DNA from 3 places in the Allobosea sp. FBZP-16 genome. Region 3 is predicted to be linked to each of the others. Evidence: predicted binding sites of a transcription regulator. Region 3 holds the regulator's gene; each other region holds the start of a gene.
What was found. Region 3 encodes LexA, which represses DNA repair genes until DNA is damaged. Its sites were predicted from a motif close to TGTTCNNNNTGTGTTCNG; they were not measured.
Positions count from the first base shown of each region.

Region 1: a site for LexA is predicted at 2,500-2,517, ahead of CXY91_RS00295 (UvrD-helicase domain-containing protein). Genes of this name have one in related genera too.
Region 2: a site for LexA is predicted at 5,418-5,435, ahead of recA (recombinase RecA). Genes of this name have one in related genera too.

Region 1 covers NZ_LNCQ01000005.1:50,190-58,020, reverse strand. Annotated here, with positions in the region: gene CXY91_RS00305 (PAS domain-containing protein) at 1-649, opposite strand, end outside; gene CXY91_RS00300 (acyl-CoA dehydrogenase family protein) at 769-2,421, opposite strand; gene CXY91_RS00295 (UvrD-helicase domain-containing protein) at 2,530-4,899, shown strand; gene CXY91_RS29945 (hypothetical protein) at 5,089-5,259, shown strand; gene CXY91_RS00290 (winged helix-turn-helix transcriptional regulator) at 5,389-5,784, opposite strand; gene CXY91_RS00285 (SDR family oxidoreductase) at 5,909-6,664, shown strand; gene CXY91_RS00280 (VOC family protein) at 6,750-7,142, opposite strand; gene CXY91_RS00275 (50S ribosomal protein L11 methyltransferase) at 7,255-7,831, shown strand, end outside.
Region 2 covers NZ_LNCQ01000012.1:252,968-260,798, reverse strand. Annotated here, with positions in the region: gene CXY91_RS03815 (efflux RND transporter permease subunit) at 1-1,616, shown strand, start outside; gene CXY91_RS03810 (ester cyclase) at 1,926-2,399, shown strand; gene CXY91_RS03805 (DUF1330 domain-containing protein) at 2,411-2,830, opposite strand; gene CXY91_RS03800 (crotonase/enoyl-CoA hydratase family protein) at 2,841-3,662, opposite strand; gene CXY91_RS03795 (TetR/AcrR family transcriptional regulator) at 3,749-4,333, shown strand; gene CXY91_RS03790 (hypothetical protein) at 4,366-4,830, shown strand; gene CXY91_RS03785 (hypothetical protein) at 4,836-5,351, opposite strand; gene recA (recombinase RecA) at 5,522-6,607, shown strand; gene alaS (alanine--tRNA ligase) at 6,793-7,831, shown strand, end outside.
Region 3 covers NZ_LNCQ01000022.1:570,419-578,249, forward strand. Annotated here, with positions in the region: gene CXY91_RS08980 (DoxX family protein) at 1-335, shown strand, start outside; gene CXY91_RS08985 (SRPBCC family protein) at 367-918, shown strand; gene CXY91_RS08990 (DUF1579 domain-containing protein) at 973-1,509, shown strand; gene CXY91_RS08995 (anthranilate synthase component II) at 1,643-2,260, shown strand; gene trpD (anthranilate phosphoribosyltransferase) at 2,275-3,288, shown strand; gene trpC (indole-3-glycerol phosphate synthase TrpC) at 3,297-4,109, shown strand; gene moaC (cyclic pyranopterin monophosphate synthase MoaC) at 4,106-4,588, shown strand; gene CXY91_RS09015 (molybdopterin molybdotransferase MoeA) at 4,591-5,802, shown strand; gene lexA (transcriptional repressor LexA) at 6,136-6,873, shown strand; gene CXY91_RS09025 (ComEC/Rec2 family competence protein) at 6,867-7,831, opposite strand, start outside.

The sequences.
Region 1 (7,831 bases), on a different contig from region 3:
GCTCGCCGGTGCGCAGCACGGCGCCATAGCGCGCGACCCAGGCGTCCGCCTCGTCCGGCACCATTTCGCGCAGTTTCTGGCCGACGACATTGGAGATGCCGGCATGGCGCTCATAAGCGTCATTGGCCTGGATATGGACGTAGTCGCTGTCGGGACCGTGCGGCCCGTCAAAGAACTCGATGATGCAGAAGCCTTCGTCGATGGCGTCGAACAAGCCCTTGTACAGCGCCTCGCTCTCGCGCTGCGCCCGTTCCGCCAGGGTTCGCTCGGTGACATCGGCCCCCTCGATGAAGATCGCGTTGACCTTGCCATCGCTGTCGCGGAGCGGCTGGTAGACGAAATCGAGGTAGCGCTCCTGCGTCGGCCCGCCGGGCTCGGCCTGGATCACGAAGCGCGCGCCGTTCGCGGTATAGGGCACGCCGGTGCGATAGACGTCGTCGAGGATGCCCACGACACCCTGCGCAACGGCGTCCGGCAGCGCCTCCGCCACGGTGCGGCCGACGACCTCGCGATCGCCGATCAATCTGAGATAGCTCGGATTGGCGAGATCGAAACGGTGTTCCGGCCCGCGCAGCAGCGCCATGAAGGTCGGCGCCTGCTCGAACATCTGCGTCAGAATGGGGGCGATGAGGCCGGCGTCGCTGTGCACGTCGATCGTTCCGCAAATGTCGGGACGGGAATGCTCCGACACGACAGAATGCGCGGCGGCGGCGGCTGGTTCCTTCGCACGCGGGCGCAATCGAGGAAAGATCGATCTGTCCGCCTCCGTCAGACCTCCGGCACCGCCCTTCTGGCCAGCGTCACCGCATCGACCGCCAGCGGCAGGTCGCCGAAATGCCCGGACCAGTGCCCGCCAAGCCGCGTCGCGACGAAGGCGTCCGCCACGGCATGCGGCGCATGGCGGATCAGCAGCGCACCCTGCAGCATCAGCGCCAGACGCTCGGTCAGCAGACGGGCCTGGCCTTCATGCCGGATGAGATCGTGGAGGTCATTGTCCAGCATCTGCAGCGCCGCGTCATAGCGCCGGTCCTGGCCGGAGACCGTGTGCAGTTCCGCTCGCAGCGCCTGCAGCGAGCCCGGCTCACGTTCCAGCGAGCGCAGCACGTCGAGGCAGATGACGTTGCCCGAGCCTTCCCAGACCGAGTTCAGCGGCGCCTCGCGATAATGCCGCGCCATCGGGTTCTCCTCGATGAAGCCGTTGCCGCCATGGCATTCCAGCGCCTCGACGACGACAGCCGGCGTGCGCTTCGCCACCCAGTACTTCGCCAGCGGCGCGCCGATACGCGCCAAGAGCTTCTCGCTTTCCGACCGCTCCTGCCGATCGACCGCGGCGAAGAGCCGGAAGGCGAGCCAGGCCGCCGCCTCCGCCTCGATGGCGAGATCGGCGAGAACGTTCTGCATGATCGGCTGGTCGATCAGCAGGCGCTGGAAGGCGGTGCGATGCTGGGCGTGATGGCCGGCGAGCATCACCGCCTGCCGCATCAGCCCGGCGGAGGCCGCGGCGATGTCGAGCCGCGTATTGTGGTTCATGGACAGGCCGGTGCGCAGCCCCCGGCCGGGGTCGCCGAGCATATGGCCGATGGCGCCGCGAAACTCGACCTCGCAGGAGGCGTTCGAGCGGTTGCCGCATTTGTCCTTGAGGCGCTGGATCGCGATGCCGTTGCGTGTCCCATCGGGCCGCCAGCCCGGTACGACGAAGCAGGAGATGCCCTCCTCGTTGCGCGCCAGCGTCAGGAAGACGTCGGAATGCGGCACCGAGAAGAACCACTTGCTGCCGTGCAGCGAATAGGTGCCGTCGCGATTGTCATAGGCGATGGTCTGGGTCTGGCGCAGATCCGAGCCGCCTTGCGTCTCGGTCATCGCCATGCCGACGGTCGCGCCTGCTTTGGCCTGAGCGGGCCCCTGAGTCTTGTCGTAGGTTTTCGAGGAGATCAGCCCGCCCCATTGCGCCCAGAGCGCTCGATCCTGCTTCAGCACCGGGATCGCCGAATAGGTCATCGAGATCGGGCAGCAGATGCCGCTCTCGCAACCATACCAGAGATATTGCAGCGCGGCCCGCGCCACCTGCGCGCCCGGCCCCGGCCGGTTCCAGGCCAGCGCATGCGTCTCCTGGCCGATGGCGCGGGCCATCAGCGCGTGCCAGGCCGGATGGAACTCGATCTGGTCGATGCGGTTGCCGAAGCGGTCATGGCTGCGCAGTTCCGGCCCGTGCCGGTTGGCGAGCCGCGCCATCTCGATCGTCTCGGCGGCGCCGACCGTCCGGCCGGCCTCGTGCAGCCGCTCATCGGCCCAGCCGGCGTCGAAGGCCGCGATCGCCGCCCTCAGCACCGGATCGGCGGCATAGGCGTCGTAATCGGCCAGCGGCGGCACCTGGTTGGTGACCTGATGGGCCTGCCCCGGCGCTGATCCTGCTGACGGCATCGGTCGCTCCTGCGGCTTATCCTGTTCGCGGCTGCATCCTGATCCAGCAATCGCGCGCGCGACACCCTATATTGACCGTAGAACGAATCACGATCGAGCAGCGTCAACTTGTCAGACCACACCACCTCCGCCCCCCTGCCCCGCCCTGGCGGCCTCGCATCGCGCGCGGCCGCGCAGCCGGCGGCTGGCTATCTGCAGGGGCTCAATGCGGAGCAGCGCCTGGCGGTCGAGGCGACCGACGGCCCCGTGCTGGTTCTGGCCGGCGCCGGCACCGGCAAGACCCGCGTCCTCACCACCCGCATCGCCCATCTGATCGCGACCGGCCGCGCCTATCCCTCGCAGATCCTCTCGGTGACCTTCACCAACAAGGCGGCGCGCGAGATGAAGGAGCGCGTCGCGAACCTCGTCGGCCCGGTCGCCGAGGGCATGCCCTGGCTCGGCACCTTCCACTCGATCTCGGCCAAGCTGCTGCGCCGCCATGCCGAGCTGGTCGACCTGCGCTCCGATTTCACCATCCTCGACACCGACGACCAGATCCGCCTGATGAAGCAGGTGATCCAGGCGGAGGGGATCGACGAGAAGCGCTGGCCCGGCCGGATGCTGGCCGGCTTCATCGATAGCTGGAAGAACCGAGGCCTCGCGCCCAAGGACGTGCCGCCGGGCGAAGCCGGCGTCTTCGCCAACGGCAAGGGCGGCAAGCTCTACGCCGCCTATCAGGACCGGCTCAAGACGCTGAACGCCGTCGATTTCGGCGATCTCCTGCTGCATTGCCTGACGCTGTTCCGCGAGCATCCGGAACTGCTGGTGAGCTATCACGAGCGCTTCCGCTACATCCTCGTCGACGAGTACCAGGATACCAACGTCGCCCAGTATCTCTGGCTGCGACTGCTGGCCCAGGGCCGGCGCAACATCGCCTGCGTCGGCGACGACGACCAGTCGATCTATGGCTGGCGCGGCGCCGAGGTCGACAACATCCTGCGCTTCGAGCACGACTTCCCAGGCGCGACCGTGGTCCGGCTGGAGCGCAACTACCGCTCGACCGGCCATATCCTCGCCACCGCCGCCAAGCTGATCGCCCGCAACGAGGGCCGCCTCGGCAAGACCCTGCGCACCGAGGACGAGGCCGGCGAGAAGGTCACCATCACCGGCGCCTGGGACAGCCAGGAGGAAGCGCGCCTGATCTCCGACGAGATCGAGGCGATGCAGTCCAAGGGCGAGAACCTTTCCCAGGTCGCGATCCTCGTCCGCATCTCCGCGCAGATGCGCGAGATGGAGGAGCGGCTGATCCATGTCGGCGTGCCCTATCGCGTCATCGGCGGCCCGCGCTTCTACGAGCGCGCCGAGATCCGCGACGCGATGGCCTATCTGCGCTGTGTCGTGAGCCCGACCGACGACCTCGCTTTCGAGCGCATCGTCAACGTGCCCAAGCGCGGCCTCGGCGACGCCACCATCCAGCTGCTGCACAACCATGCCCGCGCCACCGGCTTCTCGCTGATGCAGTCGGCCCGGGCCGTGGTCGAGACCGAGGAACTGAAGCCCAAGGCCCGCACCGCCCTGCGTGAGCTGGTCGAGGCCTTCGCCCGCTGGTCGGGACGCGCCGAGAGCATGCAGCAGGGCGAGCTCGCCGAGCTGGTGCTGGAGGAGAGCGGCTACACCGAGATGTGGCAGAAGGACCGCTCGGCCGACGCCGCCGGGCGCCTGGAAAACCTCAAGGAGTTGGTGCGCTCGCTCGACGAGTTCCCCGACCTGCCGTCCTTCCTCGAGCACGTCTCGCTGGTGATGGACGCCGATAGCGGCGATGGCGGCGCCCGCGTCTCGATCATGACGCTGCACGCCGCCAAGGGGCTGGAATTCGACACCGTCTTCCTGCCCGGCTGGGAGGAAGGGCTGTTCCCGAGCCAGCGCGCCCTCGACGAGAACGGCCGCGCCGGGCTGGAGGAGGAGCGCCGCCTCGCCCATGTCGGCCTGACCCGCGCCCGCAAGCGCCTCAAGCTCTATTTCGCCTCGAACCGCCGCATCCACGGCCTCTGGCAGTCGAGCCTGCCCTCGCGCTTCATCGACGAACTGCCGGAGGACCATGTCGAGGTCGTCCAGGCGCCCACGGCCTACGGCCAGGGCGGCTACGGCGCCTCGCGCTTCGAGCGCATGGAGAGCTTCGGCTCCTCCTACCAGACGCCGGGCTGGCAGCGCGCCCAGGAGAACAAGGCGAAGTTCGGCTCCGGCGGCAGCAGCTCCGGCTTCTCCGAAGCCGGCCAGCGCGGCTTCGGTTCAGGCCGCCAGCGCGGCCCGATGCTGATCGAGGGTGAGCTGACGGCGAAGTCGACGGGAACCTCGGCCTTCGACCCCGGCGCCCGCGTCTTCCACGTCAAGTTCGGCCCCGGCTCGGTCGCCAGCGTCGACGGCAACAAGCTGACGGTGGATTTCGACAAGGCGGGGCGTAAGATGGTTCTGGATAGCTTCGTGCAGAAGGCTGGGTAGCGGCCCTTCACCAACACGAGTCATCCCGGACAAGCGGCGCAGCCGCGCCGATCCGGGATCCATTCCTGAGCCTACCCGAAAGAAGTTCCGGAATGGGTCCCGGGTCTACGCTGCGCTCCGCCCGGGACGACAATCCAACTGTTGTGACCATCCTGTTCAGCCGTGATATTTCGCAGCTGGGAGGTCGCCATGAACCACAAACTCAAACGCCCGAAGAGCGCCCGCGCCGGCTGCCTGCTCTGCAAGCCGCACAAGGCGAATGGCTGCTGCGCCGATCACAAGACCATGCAGCACGGCAACCGCCGGCGCTATGAGGGCGGCCGCGAACAGTTGCGCTGCGAAGGTCTGACAGCACGCTAATCCAGTTCGTCATGCTCGCCCTTGTGGCGAGCATCCACGTCTCGAACACCGCAACACCCGAACGAAGACGTGGATGGTCTGGACAAGCCCGACCATGAGGGAACAGGCGGCATTCGGGGCGAGGGTAACCTACCCCTCCTCCCGCTCCCGAAAGGCCCGCCGCGCCGCCGAGACCTCGGCATGATAGGTTTCCGCCCAGGTCCAGACGCCGCAGAAGGCTGCGCTGAGCTCACGGCCGAGCTCGGTCAGCGTATAGTCGACATGCGGCGGGATCACCGGGTGGACGGTGCGCACCACCAGCCCGTCGCGCTCCATCTCGCGCAGCGTCTTGGTCAGCATCTTCTGGCTGATGCCGCCGACGATGCGCCCGCATTCGGTGAAGCGCAGCGTGCCGTGCTCCTCCAGCGCTTCCAGGACCAGCATCGTCCACTTGTCGGCGACCTGCGCGATCACCTGGCGCACCAGCGACTCCACCGCCTTCGAGACCGGCGGGATTTCCTCGCTGCGCTTGTGCATCGCCGCCATCGCCTCACGGATCGCATGCATTGCGACACTCTCCTTTTGGTGCGTATCGAACTTTCGGGAGCCTTCTTACCGTTGAAGAGTATCGACGCCAGCTGAGGTGTCGCAACCAGGAAAGGGATTTGCGATGAACATCACCGGCAACACCATCCTCATCACCGGCGGCGGCTCCGGTATCGGCCGGGCAATGGCCGAGGCCCTGCACAAGGCCGGCAACCAGGTCGTCATCGCCGGCCGGCGCGAGCAGCTCCTCCATGAGGTGACCTCAGCCAATCCGGGCATGGAGGCGCTCCTGCTCGACATTCAGGACAAGGACGATGTCGCGGCCTTCGCCAGGCAGGCGGTCGAGAGCTTCCCGGCGCTCAACGTCGTCATCCATAATGCCGGCATCATGCGCAGCGAAAAGGTCGCGGCCGGCGACTTCCTCGCCACCGCCGAGGACACGATCGCGACCAATCTGCTCGGGCCGATCCGGCTCACCGCCGCCCTGCTGCCGCATCTGCTGAAGCAGGAGCGGGCGGCGATCCTGACCGTCTCCTCCGGCCTCGCCTTCGTGCCGCTGGCGTCGACGCCGACCTACAGCGCGACGAAGGCTGCGATCCACTCCTGGTCGATGGCGCTGCGCGAGCAGCTCAAGGCCACTTCGGTCGAGGTGATCGAGATCGCTCCGCCCTACGTACAGACCGAACTGCTCGGCCCGCAGCAGGCGGTCGACCCCGCAGCAATGCCGCTGGCCGAGTTCACCAGCGAAGTTATGACGCTGCTCGAAAGTGCCCCAGCCTCCGGCGAGATCATCGTCGAGCGCTGCAAGCCGCTGCGCTTTGCCGCCGAGAACGGCCAGCTCGGCGCGATCTTCGCCCAGCTCGCCGCCCAGCACGGCTGAACGTCGGCCACGAACTGCCGGCACAGGCGAAGCGATCCGGAGCCTCTTCGATGCTCCGCGATTGCTTCGCCGTTCGCCTCCCCCGCTACTCCGCCTCGTGGCAGCAGACACACAGCTTGTTGCCATCCGGATCGCGAAAATAGGCGCCATAATAGTTGGGATGGTAGTGCGGCCGCAGGCCGGGCGGGCCCTCGCAGCTTCCGCCGCGCGCCAGCGCGGTGGAATGGCAGCGATCGACGGTTGCACGGTCACCAGCCAGAAGGGCGATCATCTGGCCATTGCCCGCACTCGCGGCCTCACCATCGAAGGGCGCCGACAGAAGGAAGAGTGGCCGGCCGCCGGCCTGCTGCTGCCAAGCGGCCCAGGGCTTCTCGCGATCGCAGAAACGCAGCTTATGGCCGAGCTCGGAAAACAGCGCCTCGTAGAAGGCGAAGGCCGGTTCGAACGCTTTGGTCCCGACGCTGACATGCGACAACATGGCTGACCTTCCCTAACGGCGAAAAAAGTCAGCTTAGGGGAGATCATGTCCCTGCCAAGCAGGTTGCGTCACGGTGCATGACATCGGCCTCGCCCCCTGCTAAGCCGCGCCAATGCGCGAAGGCCTCCTCCCCTCGACGGTCGCGACCGTCCTCGAACTCGAAACCAGCGGCGACAAGGCGCGTGCCTTGACCGAGCTCCTTGGCGAGGTCTTCGACCCCACGGAGACGGCCGTCTCCGCCTTCGAGGTCGAGAGCGGCGTCACAACCCTGTCGCTGAATGCGCCCTGGAAGGTCGAGATCTATTTCGCCACCCATCCGGACGAGGAGGCGGTGCGCGACATGCTCCGCCCCATCGTCGGCGACAGCATCGATGCGACGCCCTTCACCACGGTCAATCAGAAAGATTGGGTCGCGGCCAGCCTGGAGGGCCTGCAGCCGGTGCGTGCCGGCCGCGTCCTCGTCCATGGCTCGCATGACCGCGACGCGGTGAAGGTCAACGATGTCGCGATCGAGATCGCAGCGGCACTCGCCTTCGGCACCGGCCATCACGGCACCACCGCCGGCTGCCTGCTGGCGCTCGACGCCGAGCTGAAGAAGCGCCGGCCGCGCAACGCCATCGATGTCGGCACCGGCACCGGCATCCTGGCGCTGGCGCTCGCCAAGCAGGTCAAGCGCAGGGTCGTCGCCG
Region 2 (7,831 bases), on a different contig from region 3:
AGGATCGGCTCGCCTTCCTCGAACGCGGCTTCGACGCCGTGCTCGGCGCCTATCGCGCCGGGCTCGACCTCAGCCTGACATACCGGCGCACCGTCCTGATGATTTTCCTCGCCAGCGTCGCCGCCAGCGCCTGGCTGGTGGTGACCATCCCCAAGGGCTTTTTCCCGCAGGAGGATATCGGCCAGCTCCAGGTCGCGACCGAGGCGCGCCAGGACATCTCCTTCGACGCCATGTCGGCGCTGCAACAAAAGGTCGAGGAGGTCTTCCGCAGCTCGCCCTATGTCAGCCATGTCGCCTCGACCATTGGCTCCAGCGGCCAGTCGAGCAGCCTCAATGCCGGGCGGCTCTTCGTCGAGTTGAAACCGAAAGACCAGCGCCCGCCGCTGCAGCAGATGCTGGCGGAGCTGCGTCGCCAGCTCGCCGCCATCCCCGGCATCGCGACCTATATGTCGCCGGTGCAGAACCTCAACATCGGCGCGCGCTCCTCCAAGAGCCAGTACCAGTTCGTGATGCAGTCGATCGACCAGGCCGCTCTATCCGACTGGTCGGGGAAGATGCTGGAGGCGCTGCAGCACGACCCGCTCTTCGTCGACGTCACCACCGACCTGCAGAACAAGGCCCTGCTCGCCAACCTCGTCGTCGACCGGGCCAAGGCGCAGTCGCTCGGCATCAGCGCCGACGTGCTGCGCTCCAGCCTCTATTCCGGCTTCGGCGTGCGCCAGATCTCGACGATCTACACCACCAGCGACAGCTACCAGGTCATCATCGAATTCAATCCGGACATCCAGTGGTCGAACGACCGGCTCGACCAGGTCCGCTTCCGCTCCTCCTCCGGCGCGCTCGTCCCGCTGGGCACCTTCGCCCGGATCGAGCGCAAGGCCGGCCCGCTCACCGTCAACCAGCTCGGCCAGCTCCCGGCCGTCACCCTCTCCTTCAATTTGCCGGCCGGCCGCGCGCTCGGCGAGGCCGTGCAGCGGATCGACGCGATCAAGGCCGAACTCGGCCTGCCCGCCCAGATCGGCACCAGCTTCGCCGGCGTCGCCAAGACCTTCGAGCAGTCGCTCGGCAACCAGGGCCTGTTGATCGCCGGTGCGGTGCTGACGATCTACATCGTGCTCGGCATCCTCTACGAGAGCTTCATCCACCCGCTGACCATCCTGACCGGCCTGCCGGCGGCGGCGCTCGGCGCGCTGCTGACGCTGAAGCTCTTCGGCCTCGACCTCTCGGTCATCGCCGTGATCGGGCTCCTGATGCTGATCGGCATCGTCAAGAAGAACGCGATCATGATGATCGACGTCGCGCTCGAACTGCAGCGCGCCGGCGAGCCGCCGGACACTGCGATCCGCGAAGCCTGCCTGCGCCGCTTCCGGCCGATCATCATGACGACGCTGGCGGCGATCCTCGGCGCCCTGCCGATCGCGATCGGCGCCGGCGCCAGCGCGGAACTGCGCCAGCCGCTCGGCCTCGCCGTCGTCGGCGGGCTGATCGTCTCGCAGGTGCTGACGCTGTTTATCACCCCGGTGATCTTCCTGTTCATGGAAGGACTGTCGCGCAGGCTGGGCGGCAAGAGATCGACCGTTCCCGCCCCGGCGGAAACGCCCCACGCGGCGGGGTGAGCACGCGGTACCGTCAGCGAACTGATCTGTCTCACACTCAGCCCTCATCCTGAGGAGCCGCGCAGCGGCGTCTCGAAGGATGCTTGAGATGATTCGGGAGCCTCCTGAAGCATCCTTCGAGACGCCATTCCTCCGGGAATGGCTCCTCAGGATGAGGGCTCGCAGACGTTCAAATCGTGCTCCGAAGCCCGCTCGGTATGGGCAGTTTGCCAACGGCGCTGTGCGAGATTTGCTGTGCCCTTCGGCGCATCTTCGGCAGAGCGTGCGCAAATCTGGCTGCGATGGCCTGCGGCGGCATGGGAGGCGAGCATGACTGAGATGCCGCAGGGACGCGAGGCGCCGCCCGACGAGCCCGCCCTCGACTTCGCCGGCGTTACGCTCTCGCCGCAGAAGGAGATCGTCAGGGTCTTCTACAAGGAGATGTGGGACCACGCCGACAAGTCGCTGATCCCGCGGATCTTCCACGAGGACTTCACCTTTCGCGGCTCGCTCGGCCCGGTCCTGCGCGGCCATCGCGAATTCGCGGGTTATGTCGACTGGGTCACCGGCGCGCTCGGCGCGTACACCTCGGACATCCTGGCAATGGTCGAGGAAGGCAACCGCGTCTTCGGGCGCTTGCGCTTCCACGGCTTCCATCGCCGCGAGATGTTCGGAGTGCCGCCGAGCGGCCGCCATGTCTGGTGGCATGGCGCGCCGGCCTTCACCTTCGAGGACGGGCTGGTGCGCGACCTCTTCGTGCTCGGCGACATCCACGGCCTGATCGGGCGCCTGAAGCATGGCTGAGCGACCCTGCCCTATCCGGCGAAGGTCACCCCCGCCTCCCGCGCCGCCAGCCGGATCAGGCGGCAATCCTTCACCGCCGCCTGCCGATGCATCATCGCCTCGCGATAGATCGGATCGCGGAACATCGCCGCGAAGGCCTCGACGCTGGGATATTCGGCGATGAAGCAGATGTCCCAGCGCTCGCCCCGCGGGCCGATCAGCATCTGCTCGAAGCCGCCGCGCCAGATGATCCGCCCGCCGAGCCGGGTCAGCACCGGCGCACTGATCCGGCCATAGGCCGCGAATGCCTCGCGGCCGCCGCCATGCGGTCCGTCCGGATACTGCGCCTCGGCATTGAGCCGGATCAGGTTCAGCATCTGCACCGGCCCTGGCCGGTCATCGGCGCGGAAGGCGGCGAAAGCCTCGCGGCTGAAGCTCGAATGGTCGCTCATGCCCGCTCCCTCACCCGGCCTTGGCGACCTGCGACCAGCCGCCGGAATAGACCGGCTGGCGCCGCGCCATCCAGGCGTCGAGCCCCTCGCGCAGATCGGCCGTCGGCACGATGCGGGCGAACTGCTCGCTCTCGATCAGCAGCCCTTCGGCGATGCTGGCGTTGATGCCGCGCGTCACCGCCGTGAGGATGGTCGCCGCAGCCAGGGACGAATGCCTGAGGATGCGCTGCGCCAGCGCCTGCGCCGCCGGCAGCAGCTCCTCATGCGGCACCACCGCGTTGATCAGCCCCATATCGAGCGCCCGCTGCGGCGTGAACGGATCGCCCGTCAGCAGCAGCTCCATGGCGCGCTTGCGGCCGGCGAGGCGCGGCAGGCGCTGTGTCCCGCCGAAGGTCGGCGGCATGCCGAGATTGATCTCCGGCTTGGCGAACATCGCCCGCTCGCTGGCGATGGCGAGCGGCACCGCCTCGGTGACCTCGCAGCCGCCGCCATAGGCGAGCCCGTTCACCGCCGCGATCACCGGCTTGCCGAAGGCCTCCAGCCGCGCCGTCAGCTTCTGCCCGCGGCGGACGAAATCGCGCACCGCCTGCTCCGGCCCGGCCGCGACGCTCCGCGAGAATTCGTGGATGTCGCCGCCGGCCGAAAAGGCGCGCTCGCCCGCGCCGGTCAGGATCACCGCCCGGACCGAAGGATCGACCTCGATCGCATCGAGCACCTCGAGCAGGCGGTCGATCAAGCCGTAGCTCAGCGCATTCAGCTTCTCGGGCCGGTTCAGCGTCAGCGTCGCAATCGCCTCGCGCTGTTGAATCAGGATGGGATCATTATCGGGCATGGCCTTGGCCTTCTTCCGGTTTCGACCGATCGAAGCTGCACTCGCGGCTTGACGATGTATACTACCTGTACGGTATACATCGAGGCATGACCGAACCCGACAAACCGACGCGCACCCGCATCATCGAGGCCGCCAGCAAGCTCTTCTACGGCGAGGGCATCCGCGCCGTCAGCGTCGATGCGGTGGCTGAGAAGGCCGGCGTCACCAAGCGCACGCTCTACTACCATTTCGAGAGCAAGGACGAGCTCGTCGCCGCCTATCTCGAGGCGCGCGACCAGCCCAATCTCAAGCTGATGGCCGGCTGGTTCGACAAGGCCGAGGGGGGCCTGCCGCAGAAGATCGAGGCGATCTTCCAGAACCTAGCACGCTCCGCCCGCCATCCGCGCTGGAAGGGCTGCGGCTTCCTGCGCACCGCCGCCGAGCTTGCCAACCTGCCCGGCCATCCGGCGATCAGGATCGGCGCGCGCCACAAGGCCGGCTTCGAGCGCTGGCTCGCCGCCGCCTGCGCCGAGCATGGCGCCGCCGCTCCCGACGAACTCGCCCGCCAGGTCGTATTGCTCATGGACGGCGCCTTCTCGGTCATGCTCGTCCATCGCGACCCCGCCTATGTCGAGGCGGCTGGCCGCGCCGCCGCCTCGCTCGCTGCGACGGCGCAAAGCCAGGCGGTTTGATCGGCGCCTGACGGCCCTCTATCGTGAGCCGCATGACGCAAAGGCCGGTCCTCGCCTACACGCTGTTGCTGATCGTGCAGACAGCCTGCGCGCTGGTGATCCTCTTCCACATCCACATCGCCTTCCGCGTGCTGGTCGCGCATATCGGCGAGCAGCAGATGCTACCGACCGACATCCTGATTCAGATCTGCGTGGCGGCGTTGCTGGGTCAGTTTTGCTATTGGAGCCGCCTGTACCGACTGCCGGTACCCACAGGCTTCCACAGCCTGGCTCTCGGCCATCTGCTGGCTTTCGCCGCCCGCCTCGGTGCGATCGTCGGCGGTGCGCTCGCCTCGCTCTATTTCCTGCGTCACCTGCCGGAGCTGACCAAGCTCGGCGACGGCTTCAGCCTGGTCTGGCGCTCCGGCCTGCTGCTCGCCATCGTCTTCGCGCTGTATTGCTACACGCTGGAGCTGGAACGGCTCGCCGCCGCCTGGCAGGCCGATCCGGAGCATTGAGCGCATCAGGCGCGCAGGCTGGCGAGCCAGCCCCTGAACCCACGCAAGCGCTCACGCACCACCTGTACGAGTTCGACCGCCCGCCGCCAGGCAGCGCTGGCCTTGATCCGCCCGATCACCGCCTGACGGATGGCATCGATCCAGCCCATGATCCGCGCGAACCAGGGAATGGTGAGGAGTTGCGCTCGCCCGGCATGGTAGACGCGCTCGACCAGCAGGAAGCCGGCGAGATGGCCGACCGCGGTCGTGACAATGCCGGCCGTGAGCGCCCCGCGCGCCAGGAACACGAGGCCGAGCAGCTTCAGCGGCTCGACGATGGCGAAGGGGATCGCCAGCGCGACCAGCGCGCCATAGGGCGGCAACCGCCCGATCGCATCTTCCAGCCGCCCCACCAGCCTGAGCGAGGCGAACCAGGCGATCAGCGGCCGGTAGAGCGGCCGCAGCAATTCGTCGACCAGAATGACGAACCCGACCACGAGGTCGAGCGGGATCAGGAGGAGCTTGATCAGGGACTTGCGCATGACGCCTTATACCCTGGGAGCCGGGCGCGATCATCCTGCCGGAGCACAACCGGGACGCGCTGCAGCAAGAACAAAAAAAGAACTTGCGGGAGAGAACAAACCATGACCATAGTCATCCCCATGGCGCGGATTGAGATGTGGTCGCGCCCCTGCCATAAGGAGCGCACGTCGTGAATCAGGCAAATCTCAGGCTCGTGGAAGGCTCTTCGATGGACAAGGCCAAGGCGCTCGATGCGGCGCTCTCGCAGATCGAACGGGCTTTCGGCAAGGGCTCGATCATGCGCCTGGGCAAGAACCAGCAGGCGATCGAGATCGAGACGGTCTCGACCGGCTCGCTCGGGCTCGACATCGCGCTCGGCGTCGGCGGCCTGCCGCGCGGCCGCGTCGTCGAGATCTACGGCCCTGAATCCTCCGGCAAGACCACGCTCGCGCTCCACACCATCGCCGAAGCCCAGAAGAAGGGCGGCGTCTGCGCCTTCGTCGACGCCGAGCACGCGCTCGACCCGGTCTATGCCCGCAAGCTCGGCGTCAATCTCGACGACCTGCTGATCTCGCAGCCCGACACCGGCGAGCAGGCGCTCGAGATCACCGACACGCTGGTCCGCTCCGGTGCGATCGATGTGCTCGTCGTCGATTCGGTGGCCGCACTGACGCCGCGTGCCGAGATCGAGGGCGAGATGGGCGACAACCAGCCCGGCCTGCAGGCGCGTCTGATGAGCCAGGCGCTGCGCAAGCTCACCGCCTCGATCTCGCGCTCGAACTGCATGGTCATCTTCATCAACCAGATCCGCATGAAGATCGGCGTGATGTACGGCTCGCCCGAGACGACCACCGGCGGCAATGCGCTCAAGTTCTACGCCTCGGTCCGCCTCGACATCCGTCGCGTCTCGACGCTGAAGGAGCGTGACGAAGCGACCGGCAACCAGGTCCGCGTCAAGGTCGTCAAGAACAAGGTCGCGCCGCCCTTCAAGCAGGTCGAGTTCGACATCATGTTCGGCGAAGGCATCTCGAAGGCCGGCGAACTGGTCGATCTCGGCGTCAAGGCCGGCATCGTCGAGAAATCCGGCGCCTGGTTCTCCTTCGACAGCCAGCGCCTCGGTCAGGGTCGCGAAAACGCCAAGACCTTCCTCAAGGCCAATCCCGACGTCGCCGCCAAGATCGAGACGACGATCCGTCAGAATTCCGGCCTGGTCGCCGAGCGTATCCTGGAGAACGCCGATCCGACTGCCGAGGACCTCGACGAGGGCGAAGCCTGAGCCTTCAAACCCGCGCTTGGGATAGTTAAGTCGACGGGCGGCCTTCGGGCCGCCCGTTTCCGTTTTGCGGTCAGCAGCTTGCCGATATGGCGTCCTTGCGGGCGCTTTCTGGACAGGCGCACATGGGCTGACTAGAACCACTGCGCCGGGCCGGCCGGCCCCACCAGAACAGAGCCAAGATTGCGATGAGCGGCGTCAACGAGATCAGGTCGACCTTCCTCGATTACTTCAAGTCGAACGGTCATGAAGTGGTGCCGTCGAGCCCGCTCGTGCCGCGCAACGACCCGACCTTGATGTTCGCCAATTCCGGCATGGTGCAGTTCAAGAACGTCTTTACCGGCCAGGAGAAGCGCCCCTACGCGCGCGCCACCACGGCGCAGAAATGCGTGCGCGCCGGCGGCAAGCACAACGACCTCGACAATGTCGGCTACACCGCCCGCCACCACACCTTCTTCGAGATGCTGGGCAACTTTTCCTTCGGCGACTATTTCAAGGAACAGGCGATCACCCATGCCTGGACCCTGGTCACCCGCGAATTCGGCCTGCCCAAGGACAAGCTGACCGTCACGGTCTACTCCGAGGATGACGAGGCGCACACGCTCTGGAAGAAGATCGCCGGCCTGCCGGATTCGCGCATCATCCGCATCGCGACCTCCGACAATTTCTGGCGCATGGGCGATGTCGGCCCCTGCGGCCCATGCTCCGAGATCTTCTACGATCATGGCGACCACATCCCCGGCGGCCCTCCGGGCTCGCCCGACGAGGATGGCGACCGTTTCATCGAGATCTGGAACCTCGTGTTCATGCAGTATGAGGAGGCCGCGGGCGGTATTCGCACCAACCTGCCCCGCCCGTCGATCGACACCGGCATGGGCCTCGAGCGCATCGCCGCCGTGCTCCAGGGCACGCATGACAACTATGCGATCGACCTCTTCGCCACGCTGATCCGCACCATCGCCGATCTGACCAACGTCCCCTCCGACGGGCCGATGAGCGCGAGCCATCGCGTCATCGCCGACCATCTGCGCTGCTCCGCCTTCCTGATCGCCGATGGCGTGCTGCCCTCTAATGAGGGCCGCGGCTATGTGCTGCGCCGGATCATGCGACGCGGCATGCGCCATGCGCAGCTGCTCGGCGCCAAGGACCCGCTGATGCACAAATTGGTGCCGGCGCTGGTGCGCGAGATGGGCCAGGCCTATCCCGAGCTGATCCGAGCCGAGGCGC
Region 3 (7,831 bases):
TGATCTTCGACGGCGGCATCAAGCTGGCGCCACTCGCCATCGTCACCGAGACGATGCAGCAGCTTGGCTATTCCGGCTCGCAGGAGCTGGCGCGCGGGCTCGGCTTGATGACGCTCGTCATCGCGCTGCTGTATGCGCTGCCGCGCACGTCGGTGCTCGGGGCCATCCTGCTGACCGGCCTGCTCGGCGGCGCCATGGCGACGCATCTGCGCGTCGGCAGCCCGCTCTTCAGCCATCTCCTCTTCGGCCTCTATCTCGGCCTCTTGGCCTGGGGCAGCCTTTACCTGCGCGATCCGCGGCTGCGCCGCCTGATCCCCGTCCGTCTCGGCGCCTGACCCGCGAACCCACCCCACACAGGAGAGTGCCATGCTTACCTATCTCGCCATCGCCGTGCTCGCCCTTGTCGCCGGCCTCCTCATTGTCGCCGCACGCAAGCCCGATCTCTTCGAGGTCAGCCGTTCCGCGACGATCCGGGCGACACCCGAGCGCATCTTCGCCCTGCTCGCGGACTTCCAGGAATGGGGCGCCTGGTCGCCCTATGAGAAGAAGGATCCGGCGATGAAGCGCAGCTTCAGGGGCGCAACCTCCGGCGTCGGCGCCGTCTACGCCTTCGACGGCAACAAGCAGGCCGGCACCGGCGAACTTGCGATCGTCGAGGTCCAGGCGCCGACCAAGCTCGCCATCACGCTCGACATGACCAAGCCCATGGCCTGCCACAACCTGATCACATTCAGCCTGACCCCGGCAGAGGGCGGCACGCTGGTGACCTGGCACATGCAGGGCGCCTGCCCGTTCATGGGCAAGGTCATGGGCACGATCTTCAACATGGACCGCATGGTCGGCGGCGATTTCGAGAAGGGCCTCGCCGCGCTCAAGCAGGCCACGGAGCGCCCGCAGCTGGTTGCTGCCGCCGCCTGACCACGGCGCATTCGACTGTCCACCCCAGAGAAGCAAAGCCAAGGAGGAAGAACCATGAGCAACGCAGCAGAACTCGACAAGCCGCAGGCCGGCGACCTTTCCGGCTGCATGCCATCCAAGCCCCAGGCGGAGCATGACTGGCTCCTCCAGCTCATCGGCGAATGGACCTATGAGAGCGAATGCATGATGGGTCCGGACCAGCCTCCGATGAAATCGACCGGCACGCAGTCCTACTCGTCGATCGGCGAGCTCTGGCTCGTCGGCGACGGCACCGGCTGCATGCCCGATGGCAGCCCGGCGAAGACCCGGATCACGCTCGGCTACGATCCGCTCAAGGAACGCTATGTCGGCTCCTTCATCGGCTCGATGATGAGCGGTCAATGGGTCTACTCCGGCACGCGCAGCGCCGATGGCACAGTGCTGACCCTCGACACCGAAGGCCCCGACTTCACCAAGCCCGGCCAGACGGCGGCCTATCAGGACATCGTCGAGGTCAAGAGCCCGGACCATCACATCCTGTCCTCGCGCGCCAAGGGCGAGGATGGCCAGTGGGTCCAGTTCATGACGGCGCATTATCGCCGGGTGAAGTGACGGCCGAGCGCCGGCACAATTGACGACAACCGAGGGCGCGGAGCGACCAGCTCCGCGCCCTCGCGCTTGACCGGGGCGCGCGTTCAGGGGCATGTGCAGCCCTGAGAAACTGGGTGGGGACGGCCCCAAGACGATGCGCATCCTGCTGATCGACAATTACGACAGCTTCACCTGGAACCTGGTCCACCTGATCGGCGGGCTTGGGGCGGAGGTCGACGTGCGCCGCAACGACACGCTCTCGGTCAATGACGCCCTCGCCGGCGACCATGACGCGATCGTGCTCTCGCCCGGCCCCTGCACCCCGAACGAGGCCGGCATCTGCCTCGATCTCGTACGCGAGGGCGCCGACAGGAAGCCGATCTTCGGCGTCTGCCTCGGCTTGCAGACGATCGGCCAGGTCTTCGGCGGCGAAGTGGTGCGCGCGCCTTTGCCGATGCACGGCAAGGTCTCGACCATCACCCACCGCGCGCGGGGCCTGTTCCACGGCATCAACGGGCCGCTCGAGGCGACGCGCTATCACTCGCTCGTCGTCCGCCGCGAGACCTGCCCGACCGAGCTCTCCATCGAGGCCGAATCCGGCGACGGCATGATCATGGCGCTGTCGCATCGCGACCTGCCCGTCCACGGCGTGCAGTTCCATCCCGAGAGCATCGCCTCGGAGCATGGCGCGACGATCCTGCGCAATTTCCTCGATCTCGCCGAGCGATGGTCGCGCCAGAACGCCAAAGCCGCCCTTTCCGCGACAGCCTGATCGATCGAGTTCCCATGGACGACTTCAAACCCTTCATCGCCAAAGTCGCGACCGGCGCCTCGCTGTCGCGCGAGGAAGCCCGCGACGCCTTCGAATCGATGCTCTCCGGCGAGGTCACGAATGCGCAGGCGGCCGCCTTCCTGATGGCGCTGCGCGTGCGCGGTGAGACCACCGAGGAGATCGCCGGCGCCGTCACCGCCATGCGCGCCCGCATGCTCACCGTCGAGGCGCCGGCCGACGCGATCGACATCGTCGGCACCGGCGGCGACGCCTCCGGTTCCTACAATGTCTCGACGCTTGCCTCGATCATCGTCGCGGCCTGCGGCGTCCCGGTCGCCAAGCATGGCAACCGCGCGGCCTCCTCGCGCTCCGGCGCCGCCGACGTGCTGACCGCGCTCGGCGTCAAGGTCGGGCTGGAGGCGGCCGGCACCGAGCGCTGCATCGCGCAGGCCGGCGTCGGCTTCATGTTCGCACCGACCCATCACGCCTCGATGCGCCATGTCGCGCCGGTGCGCACCGAGCTCGGCACCCGCACCATCTTCAATCTGGTCGGCCCGCTCTCGAACCCGGCCGGCGTCAAGCAGCAGCTCATTGGCGCCTTCTCCGAGACCTGGCTCGAGCCGATGGTCAAGGTGCTGCAATCGCTGGGCTCGCATACCGTCTGGGCGGTCCACGGCTCCGACGGCCTCGACGAGATCACCACCACCGGCCCGACCCGCATCGTCGCGCTGAAGGACCGCAAGATCGAGAGCTTCAATATCGCGCCCGAGGATGTCGGTATTCCGCGTGCAAAGCCCGAGGATCTGCGCGGCGGCGAGCCGGCGCAGAATGCGCAGGCGCTGCAGGAGGTGCTCGGCGGTGCGAAGAGCGCCTTCCGCGACATCGCCGCTTTCAATGCCGCCGCCGCGCTCGTCGTCGCCGGCAAGGCGGCTACGCTCGGCGAAGGGCTGGCGCAGGCCTATGCGGTGCTGGACAATGGCAAGGCCAAGGCCGCGCTCGCAGCCCTCGTCGCCAGTTCCAATGCGTGAGGCCATCCATGTCCGATATTCTCAGGCGGATCGAGGCCTATAAGCGCGAGGAGATCGCGGCTGCTCGGCTGGCGATTCCTCAGGCCGAAATCGAGAAGCGCGCAGCGACGCAAGCGGCCCCGCGCGACTTCATCGGCGCGCTCGAAGCCAAGCACCGCGCCGGCGGCCCGGCCCTGATCGCCGAGATCAAGAAGGCCTCGCCCTCCAAGGGGCTGATCCGCCCCGATTTCGACCCGCCCGCGCTGGCCAAGGCTTATGCCGCAGGCGGTGCCGCGTGCCTCTCGGTGCTGACCGACATGCCCTCGTTCCAGGGCCGGCCGGAATATCTTGGCGAAGCGCGCGCCGCCTCAGGCCTGCCCGGTCTGCGCAAGGACTTCATGTTCGAGCCCTACCAAGTCTTCGAGGCGCGCAGCTGGGGTGCCGACTGCATCCTGATCATCATGGCCTCGCTCGACGATGCCGCCGCGCGCGAGCTCGTCGCGACGGCGAAAGCGCTTGGCATGGCCGCGCTCGCCGAGGTCCATGACGAAACCGAGCTGGAGCGCGCCTTGAAGCTCGACACCCGGCTCGTCGGCATCAACAACCGCGATTTGCGCAGCTTCGAGCTCAACCTCGCCGTCACCGAGCGGCTGGCGCCGCGCGTGCCCAAGGATCGCCTGCTGGTCGGCGAGAGCGGTATCTTCACGCATGACGACATCGCCCGCCTGCAGGCTTGCGGCGTCAACACCTTCCTGGTCGGCGAAAGCCTGATGCGCCAGGCGGACGTGGCGGCGGCGACCCGCCAGCTTCTGACCGGCAAGACTGCCGAGGCGGCGGCGTGAGCCGCCTCACCCATCTCGACCAGAAGGGCGAGGCCCATATGGTCGATGTCGGCGACAAGGCCGAGACTGTCCGCACGGCGATCGCCGAAGGCCATGTGGTGATGCAAGCCGAGACGCTGGCGATCGTCCGCGACGGCGAGGCCAAGAAGGGCGATGTGCTCGGCACCGCCCGCCTCGCCGGCATCATGGCGGCCAAGCGCGCGCACGAGCTGATCCCGCTCTGCCACCCGCTGCTCCTGAGCAAGATTTCCGTGGACCTGTCGATCGACGAGGCCCTGCCGGGCGTGCGCGTCCGCGCCGAGGTCAAGCTGACCGGCAAGACCGGAGTCGAGATGGAGGCGCTGACCGCCGTCAGTGTCGCCTGCCTCACTATCTACGACATGGTGAAGGCGGCCGATCGCGCCATGCATATCGAAGGCGTCCGACTCGTGCATAAATCCGGCGGCAAGTCCGGAACCTACGAGATCGCAGGACCATAGGCATGAGCCTCACCCCCGTCCCGGTTGCGCTCAAGGCGCTGCTCGACAGCGTGCCCGGCCCGACGCCGGCGCAGACGCTGGCGCTGGCGCACTGCGCCGGCCGGGTGCTGGCTGAGGACGTCGCGGCGCTCAGGACCCAGCCGCCCTTCGCCAATTCGGCCATGGATGGCTACGCCGCACGCGCCACGGATCTCACCCTGGGCAAAGAGCTCAAGGTCGTCGGCGAATCCGCCGCCGGCCGCGGCTTTTCCGGCCAGGTCGGGCCCGGCGAGACGGTGCGTATCTTCACCGGCGCGCCGATCCCCGACGGTGCCGATGCGATCCTGATCCAGGAGCATGCCGAGGGCGTCGGCGGCCCGGTCATCCGCGTCACCAAGCCAGCGGGCAAGGGCCAGTTCATCCGCCCGGCCGGGCTGGATTTTCAGACTGGCGAGGTCCTGCTCAAGGCCGGTCGTCGCCTCGATAGCGCTGCGCTCGGTCTGGCCGCCGCTGCCGGCCACCCGACGCTTTCGGTCCGCCGCAAGCCGCTGGTCGCGATCCTTGCCACCGGCGACGAACTCGTCCTGCCGGGCGAGCCGGTCGGCCCCGACCAGATCGTCGCCTCCAACAGCTTCGCGCTCGCCGCGCTGATCGAGCAGGCCGGCGGCACGGCGCTCGACCTCGGCATCGCCCGCGACAACCACCCCGATCTGGCCGCCAAGATCGACGCGGCGCGCGCCGCCGGCGCCGATGTCCTGATCACCCTCGGCGGTGCTTCCGTCGGCGAGCACGATCTCGTCCAGGCGGCCCTGAAGGCGCAGGGCATGGCGCTCGGTTTCTGGAAGATCGCAATGCGCCCGGGCAAGCCGATGATGATGGGCCGCCTCGGCCCGATGGTCGCGCTTGGCCTGCCCGGCAACCCGGTCTCCTCGATCGTCTGCGGCCATCTCTTTGCCATGCCGCTGGTCGAGGCGCTGCTCGGCATCGCCGATCCCGAGCGCGACCGCAGCGAGCCCGCCACCCTGGCCGTCGACCTGCCGGCCAATGACGAGCGCCAGGACTATCTGCGTGCCACCACCGAGATCATTGAGGGCGAGCGACGGGTCAGGCCCTTCGCCAAGCAGGATTCCTCGATGCTGGCGAACCTGTCGCGGGCCGAGGCGCTGGTGATCCGCCCGGCTTTCGCCGAGCCTGCCAAGGCCGGCGATCCCTGCCGCATCATCCGGCTGCGCTAGAGCATTTTCGAGCGAAGTGGACACCGGTTCGCGTGAAGAAAATGCGATAAAGCGAAGACCTAAAGCAATTCCGCGGTTCGGAGAATTGCGGAGTTGCTTTAGTCAACTCTCCCGCTCTCAGGTTGTCATCCCGGACAAGCCGCGCAGCGGCGCCGATCCGGGATCCATTCCGGAACCTCTTTCGGGATCCCGGTCTCCATGCAGTCGCCCGGGACGGCATGTCTCAAATAGGATCAGTTCTCATCACAGCGCTCCCCTTGCGGAACACAAGGCGAACGCGTATGGTGTTCGTGCTTTGTTTCGATTCTAGCCCGAGAGGCGAGCGGCGCGACCATGCTGACACGCAAACAGTTTGAACTGCTTCGCTTCATCCAGGAGCGCCTGCGGGAATCCGGCGTGCCGCCCTCCTTCGACGAGATGAAGGATGCGCTCGATCTGCGTTCCAAATCCGGCATCCACCGGCTGATCATGGCGCTGGAGGAGCGCGGCTTCATTCGCCGGCTTCCGAACCGGGCACGTGCGCTCGAAGTCATCAAGATGCCGGACGGCATCGGCGGGCCGCAGGCACAGCGCGGCCGCTTCAGCCCCTCCGTTGTCCAGGGCGGCCTCGGCCAGACCCCGCCTCCCCCGACGCCGGCAGCCAATCTGACGAAGCCGCGACCACCGGCTGCCGAGGAAAGCGGGCGCTCGACCGTCTCGATCCCGGTCATGGGCCGCATCGCCGCCGGCACGCCGATCTCGGCGATCCAGGACCGCAGCCACAGCGTCACGATGCCAGCCGACATGCTCGGCGGCGGCGAGCATTACGCCCTGGAAGTCCGCGGCGATTCGATGATCGAGGCCGGCATCCTCGACGGCGACACCGTCGTCATCCGTAAGCAGGATACCGCCAATACCGGCGACATCATCGTTGCCCTGATCGACGACGAGGAAGCGACGCTGAAGCGGTTGCGCAAGCGCGGCTCCTCGATCGCGCTCGAAGCCGCCAACCCGGCCTATGAGACGCGCGTGCTGGGGCCCGACCGGGTCAAGATCCAGGGCCGGCTCGTCAACCTGATGCGGCGCTACTGAAGCGCCTCGGCGTCCTCTGCCGGCTCCGCAGTTGCGGCTGCAGTCGCCGGAGCAAGCGCTGGTTCTGACGCCGGCTTCGGTTCCGGTCGTGCCCGGGTCCAGGGGCGCAGGCGCGTGACCTCGTCGGCCGTATAGGCGCGCCAGCCGCCGCGGGCCGCGTGATACGCCGTCGCGCCATCACGGATGAGGGCACTGCGATCGATCAGGCGGGCTGCGCAAGGTGCTGTCCAGTAGAGCGACGTCACCACGAGATCGGCGCGCAGGCAGTCCTCGACCAAGGCGATCCGGTCGCGCGTATAGGCTACCGAGCGGCCATCCGGGAGGCGGATGACGCAGCCACGCGGATCGCAAGCGGCGCCATTACGCAGCGCCGCATCGTCGGGCGCACGCGAATCGCCGTCGGCATGCAGCCATTGCGTCAGCACGAAGCGGCTCGGCTTGCCGGCCAGCACCATCTTGCCCTCCGGCCCCCTCACCAGCACACCCGAGCCGTCTCGCTCGATCAGGATGTCGGGCCGCGACGGGGCCGAGGCCAGCGCCAGCCCGCCGACCAAGGGCAGCGCGGCAAGGAAGCGCAGCGCCGTCGTCCATAAGGTCAGCCAGAGCAACGACAGCGAGAACAGGATCAGCGCGGTCGAGCCGAAAGCGGGCAGCGCCACGGTCGAGCGGTCGATGCCGGCGACCCAATGGGCGAGCTGGAGTACATATCCGGAGGCCCAGCCCATCAGCGCCCAGGCCGGCCAGTCGAGTCCGAACGGATAGGCAAGCACGCCGAAGACCGCGGCCGGCATCACGATCAGCGAGACGAAGGGCAGCGCCAGCGCGTTGCCGAGCAGGCCGAACGGGTTGAAGGTCTGGAAATGGTAGACGCCATAGGGCGCCGTCGCCGCGGTCACGACCATGGTGGTGGTCAGGATTCCCACGGCCGAGAGCCAGAGCGGGCGCAGCGGCCAGGGCC